DNA from 2 places in the Rhizobium sp. BIGb0125 genome. Region 1 is predicted to be linked to the other one. Evidence: predicted binding sites of a transcription regulator. Region 1 holds the regulator's gene; the other holds the start of a gene.
The links. Region 1 encodes LexA, which represses DNA repair genes until DNA is damaged. Its sites were predicted from a motif close to TGTTCNNNNTGTGTTCNG; they were not measured.
Positions count from the first base shown of each region.

Region 1 (9,735 bases):
CCGTTCAGGGCATTTTCGAGCGCGCCGCTGCCCGTTTTGGCGATGCGCCAGAGGGGCTGAGCCAGGTGCTGATTGGAGACCGTTTTGTCGGTGAAGCACTGGTTGACCACCCGAAGGTGCCGCTGGTGTCTGCCACCGGTTCCACCCGCATGGGCCGCGAGGTTGGTCCACGCCTTGCCAAGCGTTTTGCCCGTTCCATTCTGGAGCTTGGCGGCAACAATGCCGGTATCGTTTGCCCATCGGCCGATCTCGACATGGCACTGCGCGCCATCGCTTTTGGCGCCATGGGCACCGCTGGCCAGCGCTGCACGACCCTGCGTCGTCTGTTTGTGCATGACAGCGTGTACGACCAGCTCGTGCCACGCCTCAAGAAGGCCTACAGCTCGGTGTCCGTCGGCAACCCGCTGGAAACCTCCTCGCTGGTCGGTCCGCTGATCGATAAGGCGGCCTTTGACGGCATGCAGAAGGCGCTCGGTGAAGCCAAGAACCACGGCGGTACGGTTCTTGGTGGTGAACGTGTCGATACGGGCGCCGCTGACGGTTATTACGTCAAGCCTGCTCTGGTGGAAATGCCAAAGCAGGACGGCCCTGTGCTGGAAGAAACCTTCGCACCTATTCTCTACGTGATGAAGTACAGCGATTTTGACGCTGTGATCGATGATCACAATGCCGTTTCCGCTGGCCTGTCGTCGTCGATCTTCACCCGCGACCTGCAGGAATCGGAACGCTTCTTGTCTGCTGATGGTTCGGATTGCGGTATTGCCAACGTCAATATCGGCACGTCAGGTGCAGAAATCGGTGGCGCCTTTGGTGGCGAAAAGGAAACCGGCGGCGGCCGTGAGTCCGGCTCGGATGCGTGGAAGGCCTATATGCGCCGCGCAACCAACACCATCAACTACTCCAAGGCCTTGCCACTGGCGCAGGGCGTGTCCTTCGATATCGAATAATAGAGCCGCAAAGGGCAGGGCGGCGACATGCCGCTCGGTCGTGGTGATTAAATGTGAAAAGGCCGGGGCGTGATGCTTCGGCCTTTTGTTTTGTGCTGGGTTGTTTGTGGAGCGCGCAAAGGGTCGATCTAGGCGGCCCTCATCTCTGTGCTTGTCACAGAGATCCAGTCATCCCAAGTCCTTGGGATGAAAGACCATCTTTCCGCCGCGCAGACGCGCGTTTGCTAGATTCCCGTGACAAGCACGGGAATTGTCTGTCCGATTTATGCTTTAATGCTTGAGAAGTTGGATGCTCCCCGAGGTGGCCACCCCGAGGAGCATGCGGTCGTGCGCCCGAACGGGAGTTGGTCTCATCGACCGTCCTCATGATGGGCCGCGGCCGCACCAGCTTTGCATCGCTTGTTGACTTGAATGGGACGGTTTGCACCGCGCCCGCAGACAATGCCAAGCATGGAGCTCCATCATGAACCCGAATGCCGATAAAATCCAGTTCGCCCTTGGCTGTGACGTTGCCAAGGACACCATCACCTTCTTCGACAGCCAGACGAGAGAAACCTTCACCATCTCCAACACCACTGGCGCACTCAAAACCGCGCTCAAATCCTATGCAGGATGCCTCGATATGCTCGCCGTGTGCGAGGCGACCGGCGGTTATGAAGACCTGCTGCTGGATACTCTAAAAGACCTTTCCATCCCCGCACATCGCGCCGATGCGGCAAAGGTAAAAGCCTTCATCCGCTCCTGTGGCACAAGGGCAAAAACAGACCCGATCGATGCGCGCCACATCGCCGAATATGGCCTTGCCCGGAGCGCGAACCTGTCTCTCTGGCAGGCTGAAGCCCCTGATAACGCGAAGATAAAGCTGCTTGTGCGCCGCCGCGACGATCTTGTTAACATGCGGGTTCAGGAGGAAAACCGCCTCAAAGCCCCGCGCAACAAACCGATAGCCAAAGAGATTGCAAGCCATGTTGCCGAGATCAAACGGCGCATCGCCACCCTCGACAAACAGATCGAGGCGATCGTTCAGAATAATCAACGCATGAAGGAGCGACAGGTGATCCTGCTTGGGGTTCCTGGTATCGGCAAGGTGATTGCCCCGGTGTTGCTCGCTCTTATGCCGGAGCTGGGTCACATCGACCGCAAGAAGGCTGCAAGCCTGGCCGGGTGTGCGCCCCATCCAAGAGATAGCGGCACCTATCGCGGGCGTCGTTTTGCAACAGGTGGACGCCGGCAGTTACGGCCACTGCTGTTCATCGCAGCAATGGCTGCCAGCATAAGCAGGACCCATCTTGCGCAAACCTACAAACGTCTACTGGCCGCAGGCAAATCCAAACTCACAGCGCTCGGTGCCCTCATGCGCCACATCATCGTCATCGCAAATGCAAGGCTCAAAGAGTACGAAAACAATCAATCAAGACTGACTTGATGAGGGTCGAGAGGTGTTGCCTGCCAGCGAGCAAGGCCTGAATCCCGCGCATAAAAAAACACCGGCGAGAGCGCCGGTGTTTTGTGTCATTCACTAACCAATCAGCGCTTGGAGACTGGTACGTAATCGCGCTGTGGTGCGCCGGTGTAGAGCTGGCGCGGACGGCCGATACGCTGCTGCGGATCTTCGATCATTTCGTTCCACTGGGCAATCCAGCCGACGGTACGTGCCAGAGCAAACAGAACCGTGAACATGGTTGTGGGGAAGCCGAGAGCCTTCAGCGTGATGCCGGAGTAGAAGTCGACGTTCGGGTACAGCTTCTTTTCGACGAAGTACGGATCGGACAGGGCGATCTTTTCCAGTTCCAGAGCAACCTGCATGATTGGGTCGTCGCCGTTGCCCGTTGCTTCGAGCACTTCATACATGGTCTTCTGCATGATCTTGGCGCGCGGGTCGTAGTTCTTGTACACGCGGTGACCAAAGCCCATCAGGCGGAACGGATCGTTCTTGTCCTTGGCGCGGGCAATATACTCAGGAATACGGTCAACAGAGCCGATTTCGTTGAGCATGTTGAGCGCTGCTTCGTTGGCGCCGCCATGGGCAGGGCCCCAAAGGCAGGCAATGCCAGCTGCGATACAGGCGAACGGGTTTGCACCGGAAGAACCTGCCAAGCGAACAGTCGAGGTCGATGCGTTCTGCTCATGGTCAGCATGCAGGATGAAGATACGGTCCATGGCGCGGGCCAGAACCGGGTTCACCTTGTACTCTTCGCATGGAACGGCAAAGCACATGTTGAGGAAGTTCGACGCGTAGTCGAGGTCGTTCTTCGGGTAAACAAATGGCTGACCGACGTGGTACTTGTAAGCCATTGCCGCGATTGTCGGCATCTTGGCGATCATGCGAAGGCTAGCGACCATGCGCTGGTGCGGATCGGTAATGTCGGTCGAGTCGTGGTAGAAGGCAGACAGGGCGCCAACGGTGCCAACCATCACAGCCATCGGATGTGCGTCACGGCGGTAACCGCTGAAGAACTTCGTCATCTGCTCATGCACCATGGTGTGGCGCGTTACGCGGTTGTCGAAATCCTTTTTCTGTTCTGCTGTTGGCAGGTCGCCGTACAGAAGCAGGTAGCAAGTTTCAAGGAAATCGCCCTTTTCGGCAAGCTGCTCGATCGGGTAACCGCGGTGCAGAAGGACGCCTTCGTCACCATCGATATAGGTGATCTTGGATTCGCAAGATGCAGTCGATGTGAAGCCGGGATCATAGGTGAAATTGCCGGTGTGCTTGTACAATGCAGCGATGTCGATGACGTCTGGGCCTATCGCTCCCTCTCGAATGGGAAGTTCTACTGTCTTGTCGCCGAGCGTAATAGAAGCGCTTTTTTCCGTCATCATAATCCTCCGAGAACATGCGTTTTGGATGCCGTGAGGCATCTAGGCGTTAAGCGTTCAGGATAGCTATCTGATCCTGCGCCATATGCCAAGCTATCCAAAAGGCAAATTGTGCGTTGCGGTATCAACTTGTGCCAAAAACTAGGCTTTTGGCGTTTGACTGTTTCATATTAGGTCAATGCTTCCTTAAAATATAAGTGGTTGCATTGTTGTTGTGCCGGTTGCAAATTACCCCCTGTCCGGCGGGGGAGCTGCGGGTTTGACTGTAAGACCATCGCAAGAATTGCGACAGCAGGAACCGTTGAGACTTGATCTCCCCGGTGAGGGTGATTCCTTTGCTCTGCAACGATATCAGGGCGGGGTAGCAGAGGTTTATGAACAGTCTGCAACGGCAGGGAATTTATCCGGTCGGATATCGTCGCTGTCGCGCATGTTGGACATCGAAAAGGCCTATGGCCACGGCTTTCTTTGCATTCCGGTTTTTCTGGCAGTCGGTGCCGTCATCTGGTTTTCGAGCCTTCAGACACCGTCACCCTACCTGCTTGCTGGCGGCTTTTGTTTAGCCGGCACACTGGCGCTCACGCTTCGGTACCGCGCGGCACCACTGGCAGGATTGCTTAACCTTGTTGCGCTGTGTCTGGCAGGCATGCTGCTGGCGCAATTGGAAAGCTGGCGGCAGGATACTGTCACCATCGATACGCCCGTCACCACAGTTGTGTCAGGTGTTGTCGAGCGACGCGAGGTGGATGCCCGCGGGTACTGGCGCTACATCATATCGGTCACCGGGACTGAAAACCCTGTACTGTCGCGCCCGCCGCAGAAGATCACGGCACTATCAAGAAGTCGCCATCAACCGATAGAAATCGGGCAGGGCGTTACCGGCCGCGCACGCCTGTCTCCACCCTCAGGACCGGCCTTGCCTGGTCTGAATGACTTTGCCTTTTCCGGCTATTTTAATGGCATAGGTGCAACCGGTTTCTTTTATGGAGCGCCACAGCCTGCGGTGAGTGAGGCGATCAAACGCCGCATTGCGGAACGCGGACACTGGCTCAGTGTGACTGATACAGGGCTTTATCAATTGCGCAGCGCCATTGCCGAGCGCATCCGCAGCACGATTGGCGGCGACGCCGGCGCTTTTGCCGCCTCGATCATAACCGATGAACGGCGTGCAATATCAGAAACCACCATGGAAGCACTGCGTGTGTCCGGCCTTGCCCATATCGTTGCCATCTCGGGCCTCAACATGGCGCTGGCATCGGGCATATTCTTCGTTGGCTTGCGCACGGCACTCAGCTGTTTTCCGGGTTTTGCCGAGAGGCGGCCGGTCAAGAAGATCGCTGCCTTTGCCGCCCTTATCATGACGCTCGCCTATTACCTGATTTCAGGGTTTGCAGTGTCTGCCGGACGGGCATGGCTGATGATGTCGATCATGCTGATCGCCGTGCTGTTTGACCGTCCCTCGATCAGCCTCAGAAATGTTGCCATTTCCGCCATCATTATTATCTGCGTTTCGCCGTCAGAGGTCATGGGGCCAAGTTTCCAGATGTCCTTTGCGGCAACCATTGCGCTGGTCGCCGCGTATGGTTTCTGGACACGGCGGCGCGCCGCACAAGACAGCGCAACATTCCGGACGACACATACGCCGCTTACCCTGAAGGGCCTGTCCATCTTTGGCAGCTTCTGCGCCGGTATTGTCGTGACCTCGCTGATTGGCGGGGTCTCCACGGCCATCTATTCGATGGAACATTTCCACCGTGTCACCACCTATGGACTGGCGGCGAACCTCGCCGCCATGCCGGTTATGTCTTTCATCGTCATGCCCTTTGCCTTGATCGCCATGTTGCTGATGCCCTTCGGGCTGGACGGGCCGTTTCTGACCGTCATGGGTTACGGCATGGCGATGACAATTGATATTGCCACCTATGTGGCCTCATGGGGAGGCGATGCCGGGGTCGGACGACAGCATCAATGGTTTTTGGGCGCTGGAACGCTTGGCCTATTGGCGCTGACACTGTTTCGCACCCGACTGGCTTGGGTAAGTGCTGTGTTCCTGTTGGCAGGCCTTGTGCTGTTTGTGCTGTCACGGCAGCAGGACAATGCCGATCTGGTGGTTTTTGAGGACGGGAAACTGATGGCACTGGTTGGCGAGGATCAGGTTGCCAGCACCAGCCAACGCCCATTCGGCTTTATCTATGACCAATGGGCGCGGGCTTTGTTCTTACCTGACAAATATATTCGGCCAAACATGCTGCCGGAACTGCCGGTCCCAGAACCTCCGCCTGACGACACCAATGACAAAACGACTGGCAATGCTGATGCTGCGCCACCACGATCAAGACGGCCGATGCTGGACGAACACACCATTCAGACGGAAAGGCAGGTGATGTCTGCCGCCGTTACAAACGCATCTGATGCCTTTACCTGCCGCCGCGACAGCTGGTGCATCGCCAGATCAGCGAAGGGGCAGGTGGTGATTTCCGTGCTGGATAACAGATATCTTGGTCTCGCCTGCGACATCGGTTCTGTGGTTATCACCACGCGTCCCACATCATTTGAAACCTGCCGCTCCGGCGCCTTTTTGCTCAGTGCCCAGACATTGCGGCGCACCGGATCGCTGGAGATCACATTTTCAACTGAGGCAACAACCGCCGCAAACCGGCATTTGCCGATAGAGAGAATGACAGCTGCCATGTATGGTTCCTACCGTCCATGGACCATGCATCGTTATTACAACTGGCGCAGCAGGACATTTGAAACAGCAGTACCGCCGCATGTCTCGCAACTGCTGGACCGTCACTAGACTAAAGTGAGTTGAAGGCAAGTTTTGTCGGGCGTTTTCCGGCGACAGTAGCGATGACGCGCTGGCGCGTCACCTGGCAGTGATATGGGTCTGCTGATGACCGCTTAGTGGTATCTGCGGATCAGGCCGACCAGCTTGCCCTGAATCTTGACGCGGTCAGGTCCAAAGATACGGGTTTCATAGGCCGGGTTTGCAGCTTCAAGCGCAATCGATGCACCTTTGCGGCGAAAACGCTTCAAGGTCGCTTCTTCATCATCGACCAGCGCCACGATGATGTCACCGGGATTGGCGGTCTTGGCGTTGCGGATGATGACCGTGTCGCCGTCAAAGATGCCGGCATCGATCATCGAGTCACCGCGCACTTCCAGTGCGTAATGTTCACCAGAACCCAGCATGTCAGCCGGCACGGACACATCATGTGTGTTGTTCTGGATGGCGGAGATCGGCACACCGGCCGCGATCCGTCCCATCATCGGCACCGATACCGAGCTGCCGCCATCATTGGCGCTGACAGGCGCGGGGGTCGGAGCAGGGGCGACAACCGGTTTTGGTTTGCCAAGGCTGCCTTCGATCACACTTGGTGAGAAGCCACGCTGTGGTTTGAGGCTTGGCGAATAGGCTTCAGGAAGTTTGATGACTTCCAGTGCGCGCGCCCGGTTTGGCAGGCGGCGAATGAAGCCACGTTCTTCAAGCGCTGTGATCAACCGGTGAATGCCGGATTTGGACGCGAGATCAAGCGCATCCTTCATCTCATCAAATGAGGGAGGAACACCGGATTCTTTCATTCTTTCGTGAATGAAAAGAAGCAGTTCCTGCTGTTTGCGTGTGAGCATGAAGTCGCACCCCAACCGTTGATGAAAATCGAAACAAATGCAGAACATACACTATATGTTCCATATGTGTTCCGCAAGGCTTTAATATTTCGTAATCGCCGCGCCGGTGAATTTTCTTTCAAACAGCCAAGACGTGTAATCGCTGCCTATCACGCTGTTTTTTAAACGATTTCACGTCAATTCATCACAAAACGATCCGTCAGAAAGCTGAGGCGCGCAACACCGCCCGTTAGCCGACCAACCGGCATGATTATCGATCTGATATCGTAAGGTGCCATGATTCGGTTCGTTTGATTCTCTCCACCAGATTGGGTTGGCAGCGCATATTCCCTGTGCATTTTTACCTTCACGAGGAAGCATTGCGTTGAAATCTCTGTTATGGGGAGGGTTCGCTGCTCGTTCGGAGTCGGCATTCAACATCTATTTTTGACAGTATAAGGTTTTAGGGCATTGCAGGTCGGCATCGACATGGGAACGCTATCGGGTGGGCAGGCTGCCAAACTCGACATTGAGGAATTGCTCGCCACGCGTCTGCTGGTGCAAGGCAATTCCGGTTCCGGAAAGTCGCATCTGCTGCGCAGGCTTCTGGAACAATCCGCCCCCTGGGTTCAGCAGGTCATTATTGACCCTGAAGGGGACTTCGTGACGCTGGCTGATAAGTTCGGCCATATCGTTGTGGATGGCGAGCGCACAGAGGGTGAGTTGGCCGGTATTGCCAACCGTATTCGCCAGCACCGCGTATCCTGCGTCCTGACGCTTGAAGGTCTTGATGTCGAACAGCAAATGCGGGCCGCAGCTGCATTCCTCAACGGCATGTTCGATGCCGACCGCGAATATTGGTATCCGGTGCTGGTGGTGGTCGACGAAGCGCAGATGTTTGCGCCGTCCGTGGCTGGTGAAGTAACCGAAGATGCCCGCAAGGCTTCGCTTGGCGCCATGACCAACCTGATGTGTCGCGGCCGTAAACGTGGTCTGGCCGGCGTTATCGCCACGCAGCGTCTGGCAAAACTCGCCAAGAACGTGGCGGCGGAAGCCTCCAACTTCCTGATGGGCCGTACTTTCCTTGATATTGACATGGCACGCGCAGCCGACCTGCTCGGCATGGACCGCCGTCAGGCGGAAATGTTCCGCGATTTGCAGCGTGGTAATTTCGTGGCGCTTGGCCCGGCTCTGTCGCGCCGCCCACTGCCTATCGTCATTGGTGCTGTGGAAACCTCGGCTCGGTCGTCATCGCCCAAGCTGATGCCGCTGCCCGATGCACCGCAGGACGTGGAAGACCTGATCTTCACGCCAGACCCGGAAGAATTTACGCGCGCCCCTGTGCGCCGCACGCCACCGGCACCGCGCCCGACAACGGACATTCTGGCAGAGCTGTCGCGCTCGACGCCGGCGGCGATCACGCCAGCCTCCGAACAGCCGCAGCGCAGCAGCGCCTCGGACATGACGCCGGAAGAGCGCGAAGAGAAGATTTCAGGCGTTCTCTACGAAATTCTGGATGATCCGCAGTCGGCCTATCGCACCGATGCGGTGCTCTATCAGGACTTTCTGGTGCGTGCCCGCATGCGCCGCATTCCCGGCACGCCGATGGCGCTGTCGGAATTCCGCCGTCAGGTGGCAATTACCCGTTCCGGCGTTGATGCCGAAATGGCGGCAAGTGAAAGCTGGCAAACGGCACTCGATCTGTCGAAAAACGTCTCCGACGATCTGCAGGGCGTATTCCTGATGCTGGTTAAAGCCGCGCTGGGCGAGGAGCCTTGCCCATCTGATGCCCGTATTGCTCGCGCCTATGGCACGCATTCTGCACGCCGTGCACGCCGTTTGCTCGGTTATTTCGAGGAGAAGGAACTGGTCGTGGTGCATGCCGATTTCTCCGGCAAGCGTATCGTGGCATTTCCGGACCTTGATGCAAAAACCGCACCCGGTGATGCGGATGCGGCTGATGATGAGGCGACGCTGGCAGCCGAATAAGGCTGCTGTTTTTTTAAGCCGTTATTCTATCTTATGGTCGGGTGCGTCCCGACCATCTGCTGTTGTTCATTCTCGGATCGCGTCCGAGAATCATCGTGCTGAAATCGCAGACATGGCCTGATGTTACCGGCCATCTTGTGGTGCCCATCCTCGGCGTTGCGCCGAGGATGGTGGAGTTTCGGGATGTTGTGAAGCGGGACAATATTCGACAGCCTTTGCTTGCTTGCGTGTGGCAAACAGCGAACCGACAACACCGGTCACCAGAATTGCGACGGTCACACCAAGCGAGACGGCAGGCGGGATTTTTGCCAGACCCAGCATGTCAGCCACGAAGATTTTCGAACCAACGAACACCAGAACCGCAGCCAGC
Region 1 covers NZ_JANUDV010000003.1:660,586-670,320, reverse strand. The annotation lists gene M2418_RS11580 (aldehyde dehydrogenase family protein) at 1-947, shown strand, start outside; gene M2418_RS11575 (transposase) at 1,411-2,373, shown strand; gene gltA (citrate synthase) at 2,475-3,764, opposite strand; gene M2418_RS11565 (ComEC/Rec2 family competence protein) at 4,066-6,564, shown strand; gene lexA (transcriptional repressor LexA) at 6,669-7,397, opposite strand; gene M2418_RS11555 (ATP-binding protein) at 7,848-9,365, shown strand; gene M2418_RS11550 (TerC family protein) at 9,489-9,735, opposite strand, start outside.

Region 2 (9,735 bases), on a different contig from region 1:
TTTCCTTCTGTCTGGGAAACGTTTATGAACGGCGCAAACAGCCCTTTGTTGCGGCGATTCCCGGCAGGAGAGTCCGGATCGCCAAAGTCACGGAATCCGATATGCGTCTCAGCCGTTATTTCATGCCCATCCTCAAGGAAAATCCCAAGGAAGCGGAGATCGTTTCGCATCGCCTTATGTTGCGTGCAGGCATGATCCGCCAGCATTCGCAGGGCATTTATTCCTGGCTGCCGCTGGGCAAGCGCGTTCTCGACAAGGTCAACAAGATCGTGCGTGAAGAACAGAACCGTGCCGGCGCCGTCGAACTGCTGATGCCAACACTGCAGTCCGCAGAGCTGTGGCAGGAGAGCGGCCGTTATGAGGATTACGGCAAGGAAATGCTGCGCATCAAGGACCGTCAGGATCGCCAGATGCTGTATGGCCCAACCAACGAGGAAATGATCACTGACATTTTCCGTTCTTACGTCAAATCCTACAAGAACCTGCCGCTGAACCTCTACCACATTCAGTTGAAGTTCCGTGATGAGCTGCGTCCACGGTTCGGCACCATGCGCTCGCGCGAGTTCCTGATGAAGGATGCCTATTCTTTCGACCTGACGAAGGAAGGCGCCATTCATTCCTATAACAAGATGTTCACCGCGTACCTGCGCACCTTCTCGCGTCTTGGTCTGCGTGCCATTCCAATGCGTGCTGACACGGGCCCGATCGGTGGCAACCACAGCCATGAATTCATCATTCTGGCCGACACCGGTGAATCGGAAGTGTTCTGCCACAAGAGCTTCCTCGATCGCGACATTCCTGCTGCCGACACCAATTTCGATGATGTCGCTGGCCTGCAGGCGGTGTTTGACGACTGGACCTCGGATTACGCTGCCACGTCTGAAATGCATGATGAAGCTGCTTACGACGCGATGCCGGAAGACAAGCGCATTTCGGCACGCGGTATCGAAGTTGGCCACATCTTCTATTTCGGCACCAAATATTCCGAGCCGATGGGTGCGAAGGTGCAGGGTCCGGATGGCAAGGAACACCTTGTCCACATGGGTTCCTATGGCATTGGACCAACACGCCTTGTTCCCGCCATCATTGAAGCATCGCATGACGAAAACGGAATCATCTGGCCGGATTCGGTTGCCCCATTTGATGTTGTCATCATCAACATGAAGGCAGGCGATGCATCGACCGACGCCGCATGCGAAAAGCTTTATTATACGCTGACAAATGCCGGCAAGGATGTGCTGTACGACGATACCGATGACCGTGCCGGTCAGAAGTTCGCAACGGCCGATTTGATCGGTGTTCCGTTGCAGATCATCGTTGGACCACGTTCGGTTGCCAATGGTGAAGTTGAAGTGAAAAACCGCAAGACCGGCGAACGTGAAAACGTCACGATCGAAGCAGCATTGAACAGGGTCCTCGGCTGAACGGCTGAGGCGGGGAGACGAGATGGCACAAGCCGGGGCTGACAACGCTGCTGGTCAATCCGTGAAGGATACCGCTGCGCGGCCGTTTTCGGCCTTTGAGCGCATGGTCGCGTGGCGCTACCTGCGCGCCCGCCGCAAGGAGGCGTTCATTTCGGTGATCGCCGGTTTTTCTTTTGTTGGCATTATGCTGGGTGTGGCAACGCTCATCATCGTCATGGCGGTGATGAACGGTTTCCGCACCGAGCTGATTTCCCGCATTCTGGGCATTAACGGCCATATGGTCGTGCAGCCCATTGATAGCCCGTTTAACAATTACGACGAACTGGCCAAGAAATTTGCAGGCATCAAGGGCATCACCATGGCGCTGCCATTGGTGGAAGGTCAGACGCTGGCGCAGGGGCGCGCCGGTGCAGGCAGCGGCGCGCTAGTGCGCGGCGTGCGCGGCGAGGACCTTGAGAAGCTGAAAGAGGTTTCCGGCAACATCAAGGTCGGCGATCTCGTGGGTTACATGTCCGGTGAGGGCGTGCTGGTCGGTTCCCGCCTGGCCTCGTCACTTGGTGTCACAGCCGGTGACCAGATCACCCTGATTGCGCCGGAAGGCGACATCACGCCGATGGGTGTCAATCCGCGCGTCAAATCCTACACGATCTCAGGCGTTTTCGAGATCGGTATGTCGGAATATGACGCCTCGATGGTCTACATGCCGCTTCCCGAAGCGCAGCTTTATTTCAATGCAGATGGTCTGGTGCAATCGATCGAGCTGTTCGTGGAGCATCCAGATCAGGTTGATACACTGCGTCCACTGGTGGAAGAAGCCGCAGGCCGGCAGATTTACATCACCGACTGGCGTCAGCGTAACCAGACCTTCTTCTCGGCCCTTCAGGTTGAACGCAACGTCATGTTCATGATCCTGACGCTGATCGTGCTTGTCGCAGCGCTTAACATCATTTCCGGCCTCATCATGCTGGTGAAGGATAAAGGTAGCGACATTGCCATTCTGCGCACCATGGGTGCAAGTTCCGGTGCGGTCATGCGTATCTTCTTCATGACCGGTGCTGCAATTGGTCTTGTGGGTACCTTTGCCGGTGTTCTGCTCGGCGTGATTGTCTGCCTGAACGTGGAATCGATACGCCAGTTCTTCTCGTGGGTGTCAGGTACGGTGCTGTTTGATCCGCAGCTCTATTTCCTCAGCCAGCTTCCGGCTGAAATGGATATCAGTGAAACCATTTCCGTTGTCATCATGGCGTTGACGCTGTCGTTCATTGCCACGATCTTTCCGGCATGGCGGGCTTCAAAGCTCGATCCTGTGCAGGCTCTGCGATACGAATAAGGAACGCGACATATCATGAGCAGAAACATCGCGTTGCGGCTGACGGGCGTACATAGAAGTTACGGGCAGGGCGACAGTGTCCTCCATATTCTCAACAATGCCGAGTTCGAATTGCGAAGTGGCGAGATTGTTGCGCTGGTCGCCCCGTCGGGCACGGGTAAATCCACGCTGCTGCATCTTGCTGGTTTGCTGGAGCACCCGGACGAGGGTGAGGTTTATGTCGATGGTTTGCCTTGTGGCACATTGGCGGATGACAAGCGCACGGCAATCCGCCGCAGCGATATCGGTTTCGTCTACCAGTTCCATCACCTGCTGCCGGAATTCACCGCGCTTGAAAATATCATGATGCCGCAATTGATTGCCGGTCTTCCCGACAAGGAAGCCCGTCGGCGCGCTGCACAGCTTCTTGACTACATGCGGATCGGCCACCGTGCCGATCACCGCCCGGCTGAGCTTTCCGGTGGTGAACAACAGCGCGTGGCCATTGCCCGTGCCGTTGCCAATGCACCGCTTCTGCTGCTGGCCGATGAGCCAACCGGCAACCTCGATCCCGAGACGGCCCATTATGTGTTTGAAGCACTGGAGGCGCTGGTGCGCCAGTCAGGACTTGCGGCGCTGATTGCGACCCATAATCACGATCTGGCCGCACGCATGGACCGTCGCGTCACTATCTCCGAAGGCAAGATCGTCAGCTTCTAATTTTGCCGCACATCACATGACCTGAGTTTGAGGAGAACCCGGCCACCGCGCCGGGTTTTCTTTTGCGCGCACATCAGGCGGGAACTTTCACGCCGCAACGGAATTTAAAAGAGACCAAAAAAACATATTGACTCTGAAACAAAATGAGAACAAACTGGAAACATAACGAGTAAGGAGAGTACAATGACCGACATGATCCGTGACGTTGCCGCCTTCGCTTCCATCGCTGTCTTTGTTGCCAGCTTTTCTGTGATCCTCACTGCACTCTGATATTTTTGCCGCACATAACAGCGTGTATGTGCGGTTGTCCTCGTTGTTCTGTGCTATTGGCTGTGGACTTTGCGGGCTGAACATCAGAAAATCCCCGTGATTCAGAACACGGGATATGCGGCGCATGAGTGATACCAATTCCACCAATGGAAATGCAGGGCAGGCCGGTGGAACACCTGGTTTCGTGCATCTTCGGGTTCACTCGGCCTATTCGCTTCTGGAAGGCGCGTTGCCGCTAAAAAAGGTTATGTCCAAGGCGGTGTCCGATGGGCAGCCAGCCATTGCCATAACCGACACCAACAATCTGTTCGTGGCACTGGAATTTTCGGAAAAGGCGCGTGATGAGGGCTTGCAGCCGATTATCGGCTGTCAGGTTTCCGTCGATATGGAAGACGCCATTGAAGAACGGCGTTCGAACAATCTCGCAAAACTTCCCGCCCTTGTGTTCCTCGCAGCCACCGCTGCGGGTTACGAGCGTCTGGTGGATCTCATCAGTCGCGCTTATCTCGATGGTGAAAGTGGCCAGTCGGTACGCGTCAATCGCTCCTGGCTGGAAGAGGGCGATAATGACGGGCTGATCGTGCTGACCGGCGCCTCTGGCGGCCCTGTCGATATGGCCCTGAAAGACGGGCACACCGCCCTGGCTGAGAAACGCTTACTGGCTCTCAAGGGCCTGTTTGGCAATCGCCTTTATATGGAATTGCAGCGGCAGGGCAATTACGACCGGGCGCATGAGCGCCGTGTCTTGACGCTTGCCTATGAAAACGACGTGCCGCTGGTTGCCACCAACGAAGCCTTTTTTCCGTCACGCGCCGATTACGAGGCCCATGATGCGTTGATGGCCGTGGCCCACAACGCCATCGTCTCCGATGATACCCGCTTTCGCCTGACGCCAGACCATTATCTCAAAAGCCGCGAGGAAATGGTGAAACTGTTTTCCGATTTGCCGGAGGCATTGGAAAACACCGTCGAAGTGGCGCATCGTTGCTCCTACGTGCTGAAAAAGCGCGGACCTATTCTGCCGCGCTTTACCGGCGCCAGTGACGATACCGATGCTGCCGAAAAGGCGGAGTCGGAAGAACTGCGCCGTCAGGCCGTTGAAGGCCTGGATATGCGCATCGAAAAGCTCGGTATTGCCGCTGGCTATACCGAAGAAGAATACCGCGAACGACTGGACTTCGAGCTCGGCATTATCGAGCGTATGAAATTTCCCGGTTACTTCCTGATCGTTGCCGACTTTATCAAATGGGCCAAGAACCACGATATCCCGGTTGGTCCGGGCCGTGGTTCCGGTGCGGGCTCTCTGGTTGCTTACGCGCTGACCATTACTGACGTTGATCCGCTGCGCTTCTCGTTGCTGTTCGAACGCTTCCTCAATCCTGAACGCGTTTCGATGCCCGACTTTGATATCGACTTCTGCCAGGACCGCCGCGAAGAGGTGATCCGCTATGTGCAGCAGAAATACGGCCGCGAACAGGTAGCGCAGATCATTACCTTCGGTTCATTGCAGGCGCGTGCGGCGCTGCGCGACGTTGGTCGTGTGCTGGAAATGCCTTACGGTCAGGTCGACAAGATCTGTAAGCTGGTGCCCAACAACCCGGCCAATCCAACACCGCTGTCCAAGGCAATCGAAGAAGAACCGAGACTGCGTGAAGAGGCAGAGGCTGAGCCGGTGGTGGCGCGTCTGCTGGATATCGCCCAGAAGATCGAAGGTCTCTACCGCCACGCCTCGACCCACGCTGCCGGTATCGTGATCGGCGACCGTCCGCTGTCGAAGCTGGTGCCGATGTACCGCGATCCGCGCTCCGACATGCCGGTAACCCAGTTCAACATGAAGTGGGTTGAAAGCGCCGGTCTCGTCAAGTTCGACTTTCTGGGTCTGAAAACCCTGACCGTGTTGAAGGTCGCGGTGGATTTTGTTGCCAAGCGCGGCATTCATGTCGATCTGGCCGGCATTCCGCTGGATGATCAGAAGACCTACGAAATGCTGTCGCGTGGTGAAACCATCGGCGTGTTCCAGGTGGAAAGTGCGGGCATGCGTAAGGCGCTGATTGGTATGCGCCCCGACTGCATTGAGGACATTATTGCGCTTGTGGCGCTCTATCGTCCGGGCCCGATGGAAAACATTCCGGTCTACAATGCCCGTAAACACGGTGAGGAAGAGCTGGAATCAATCCATCCGATGATCGACCACCTGCTGAAGGAAACGCAGGGCGTTATCATCTATCAGGAACAGGTGATGCAGATCGCCCAGGTTCTCTCCGGTTACTCGCTCGGCGAGGCCGATCTTCTGCGCCGCGCGATGGGTAAGAAGATCAAGGAGGAGATGGACAAGCAGCGCGAACGTTTCGTCGAAGGCGCGATGAAGAACAATGTGTCGAAGGCGCAGTCCGACACGATTTTCGATCTTCTGGCCAAGTTCGCCAACTACGGCTTCAACAAGTCGCACGCAGCTGCCTACGCGATTGTCTCCTACCAGACGGCCTATATGAAGGCGCATTATCCGGTGGAATTCCTTGCCGCCTCGATGACGCTTGATATGGCCAACACCGAAAAGATCAACGACTTCCGCCAGGACGCCTCGCGTATGGGCATCGAAATCGTCGCGCCTTCGGTGCAGACGTCGTTCCGCAAGTTCGAGACGGGTGAAAACCGCATCTATTATTCGCTGGCGGCCTTGAAGGGCGTCGGTGAAGGCGCCGTTGACCACATAGTTGAGGTGAGGGGTGACAAACCCTTTGCCAGCCTTGAGGATTTCTGCCAGCGCATCGATCCAAAACAGATCAACCGGCGTGTGTTTGAAAGCCTGATCAATGCCGGTGCCTTCGATTGTTTCGGACGTGACCGTGCCGAACTGATTGGTGGTCTTGATCGCGTTATCGGTTTTGCGCAGCTGGCACAGGAAAACCGCGTCAGCGGCCAGTCGGACATGTTCGGCTCCGGTGGCGCCAATGGTCCGGAACGGCTTGCACTACCAACCTTCTCGCCGTTTCTTGCCTCTGAAAAGCTGCTTCGAGAATATCAGGTTCTTGGCTTTTACCTAACCGCCCATCCGCTCGATACCTACCGTGCAACGCTCGAAAAGCTGCGTGTGCAGAACATTGCCGATTTTACCGTCGCGGTAAAACAGGGCGCGACCGCAGGCCGTCTGGCTGGCACGGTAACCGGAAAACAGGAGCGCAAAACCAAGACCGGTAACAAGATGGGCATCGTGACATTCTCGGATGCGTCCGGCCAATATGAGGCCGTGCTATTTTCGGAAGGGCTTGGCCAGTACCGCGATCTGCTGGAAGTTGGCAAATCGCTTGTCATCACCGTTCAGGCGGATGAGCGCCCTGAAGGCATCGGCCTTCGTATTCTGACCGCTCAGTCACTGGAGGAAAAATCCGTCTCGATGCAGAAGGCATTGCGGGTTTTTGTCCGCGATTCCGGTCCGCTTAAAATGATTGCCAAACATCTGAACGCCAAGGGCGATGGTCTGGTGTCCTTCATCGTGATCAAGGATGACGGGCAGCGCGAGATTGAGGTGGAATTGACTGAAAAATTCCGTATCTCACCGGAAATCGCCGCCGCCTTGCGGGCAGCGCCGGGCATTGTCGATGTCGAATTGATGTAAGGCCTTAAAACAATTATCGCCCCGTTTTGTCTGCGGGGCGATAAGGCAAGAACCTAAACCTGGCGGTTACGACGGGCGTCGTATCGTCTTGGTGATGGTAATGAAATCGGTGCCCTGTCCGGTCTCGGGGAAGTGACTGAGGTCTGTAATGGTAATCGATGTGCCAGCGACCAGCAGGTCTTCAATGCGCTTGCGCGCGTCCTTGGGAATGTCGATCCGGTCGAGAACTTCGCTGGCGCTTTCCTGCAATTCAAATTTGTCCGCATCGATACCGAGCCTGCGCATCGTGGCGGCCGGCAGGTGGTTTTCGAGCGTGATCGAATACCAGTCGGCCCGCCCATTGGCGTGGTCAACAGCCGTCGCTTCCATGAAATGTGTGCCAAGCGGCAGGTTGGGGTCCTTGATGCCAACAGGCACTTCAAACAGTGGCTTGAAGTCCTGGCGTACCTGAAGCTGCCCGGCAGGTTGGGCGTCGTAACCGCTCGCCGCATAAAGCGCTGTCACGAATGCATCGGTAACAGCGGTTCCTTTTTCGCTCAGGCCCTTCCAGCGTTTGAAGCCATTGATGGCGCTGATGGTCATCTGTCCCATTTGGCCATCGGTCTTGCCAGCATCAAAACCAAGCGTGTTGAGCATGGTCTGGATGTCGACCATCTTTTCGCGGTCGCCGCGTCGTGTAATCAGGATACGCATCGGTTTGGTGTTCGGTTTAACGACAGTTTCCGGCGTCACCGAATTGGTCTGTTCATTCATCGCCACTTCCACCTTCAATGAAGGATCGAAGGAGGCGGGACGCAACTCGACATCGGACAGCAGCAGATTGCCATCTGGCTGTTCAACGGTCGGTTGGAACAATGTGCTGTGCCAGATGCGCTGCGGCTCAACCGGTTTTTCTGACACGATCACATGTACGCCGCGCTCGGTCTTGCCATAAAGCAATTGGGCAAACCCGGCCGGCAGACGAATACAGCCATGCGAGGCAGGGTAGTTCGGCACCTTGCCTTCGTGAAGCGCAATACCGGACCATGTCAATCGCTGCATGAAGGGCATCGGCGCATTCGAATAGATATTCGATTCGTGGTATTTGCGTTTCTCAAGAATTGAGAAAATGCCGGTTGGCGTGTCATGACCGGGTTTGCCGGTCGAAACTTTTGAGGTTTTTATCAGTTCGCCATTGTCATAAACGGCAACAGACTGGGTGCTTTTTGAGACGATAATTTGCAGTCCTGCGGAATCATACGCGAAGGCACTTTGTGCCAGTACGGAAGTCGACAAAAGACAAGCACCCAGAAAAAGACGCAATACCATGGGGCTACTTACTCCAACGCAATACAGAGGCCTGGAGTTTATCAATTAGCATTTAATGAAGTTTTTAAGCGCCTTCACGACTTCGTGTAATTGCGCCGTTTTACAGCCTACTTTTTCACTTCGAATGTATAGCCCGTCTCCACGCTGGCCTTGCCAAACTTGTCGCGCAGCTTGTCCATGGCAGCTTCCGCCGCCGCACGTCGTGACGCCTGCTGATCGATGAGATCGGGCGGATCGGCAATGTGGGCATCGCTGAGATCAGACACCCCAATGCCGATCAGGCGGAACTTCGTACCATCCGTTTCCTTTTCCAGCAGGCTGAGACCGGTGCGGAAAATACGATCTGCAAGCTGCGTCGGGTCATCCAGTCGTTTGTTGCGGGTGCGGCTTTTGAAATCGGAAGTTTTCATTTTCAAAACAACGGTATGCCCGGCTATGCCGCTCTTCTTCAACCGCCAGGCAACTTTCTCCGATAGCGATCGTAGAATGGACACAAGGTCCTCATGCCGCGAAATATCGTTGAAAAAAGTCGTTTCGGACGACACGCTTTTGATCGGGTCGTTGTTATGCACCGTGCGGTCGTCAATGCCCCGCGACAGGCGGTAGAGCCGCTGTCCCATCGTGCCATAGCGGCGCATCAGCGTGTCTTCTTCCATAACCTGCAACTGGCCTATCAAACGAATGCCATCGGCCTCCAGCGTCGCGGCAAAGGCTTTGCCGACACCCCAGATGGTGGTGACGGGGCGGGTGGCCAGAAAGCTGACGGCTTCCTCTTGCCCGATCACCGAAAAGCCGCGTGGCTTTTGCAGGTCTGACGCGACCTTCGCCAGAAACTTGCAGTAGGACAAGCCGACGGAAATCGAAATGCCGACTTCCTTTTCCACGCGCTTGGCAAATTTGGCCAGCACGCGGGCAGGCGGATCATGATGCAGAAGTTCGGTGCCGGACAGATCGAGAAATGCCTCGTCTATGGACAGTGGCTGCACCAGCGGCGTCAGTTCCTGCATCATGCTGCGGATCTGACGGCCAACCGTGCTGTATTTTTCCATGTTAGGTTTGACGACAACCGCCTCGGGACAGGCCTCCAA
Region 2 covers NZ_JANUDV010000002.1:222,678-232,412, reverse strand. The annotation lists gene proS (proline--tRNA ligase) at 102-1,424, shown strand; gene M2418_RS05105 (lipoprotein-releasing ABC transporter permease subunit) at 1,447-2,754, shown strand; gene M2418_RS05100 (ABC transporter ATP-binding protein) at 2,770-3,453, shown strand; gene dnaE (DNA polymerase III subunit alpha) at 3,848-7,339, shown strand; gene M2418_RS05090 (L,D-transpeptidase family protein) at 7,406-8,647, opposite strand; gene M2418_RS05085 (DNA polymerase IV) at 8,755-9,735, opposite strand, start outside.
Region 2: a site for LexA is predicted at 3,588-3,605, ahead of dnaE (DNA polymerase III subunit alpha). Genes of this name have one in related genera too.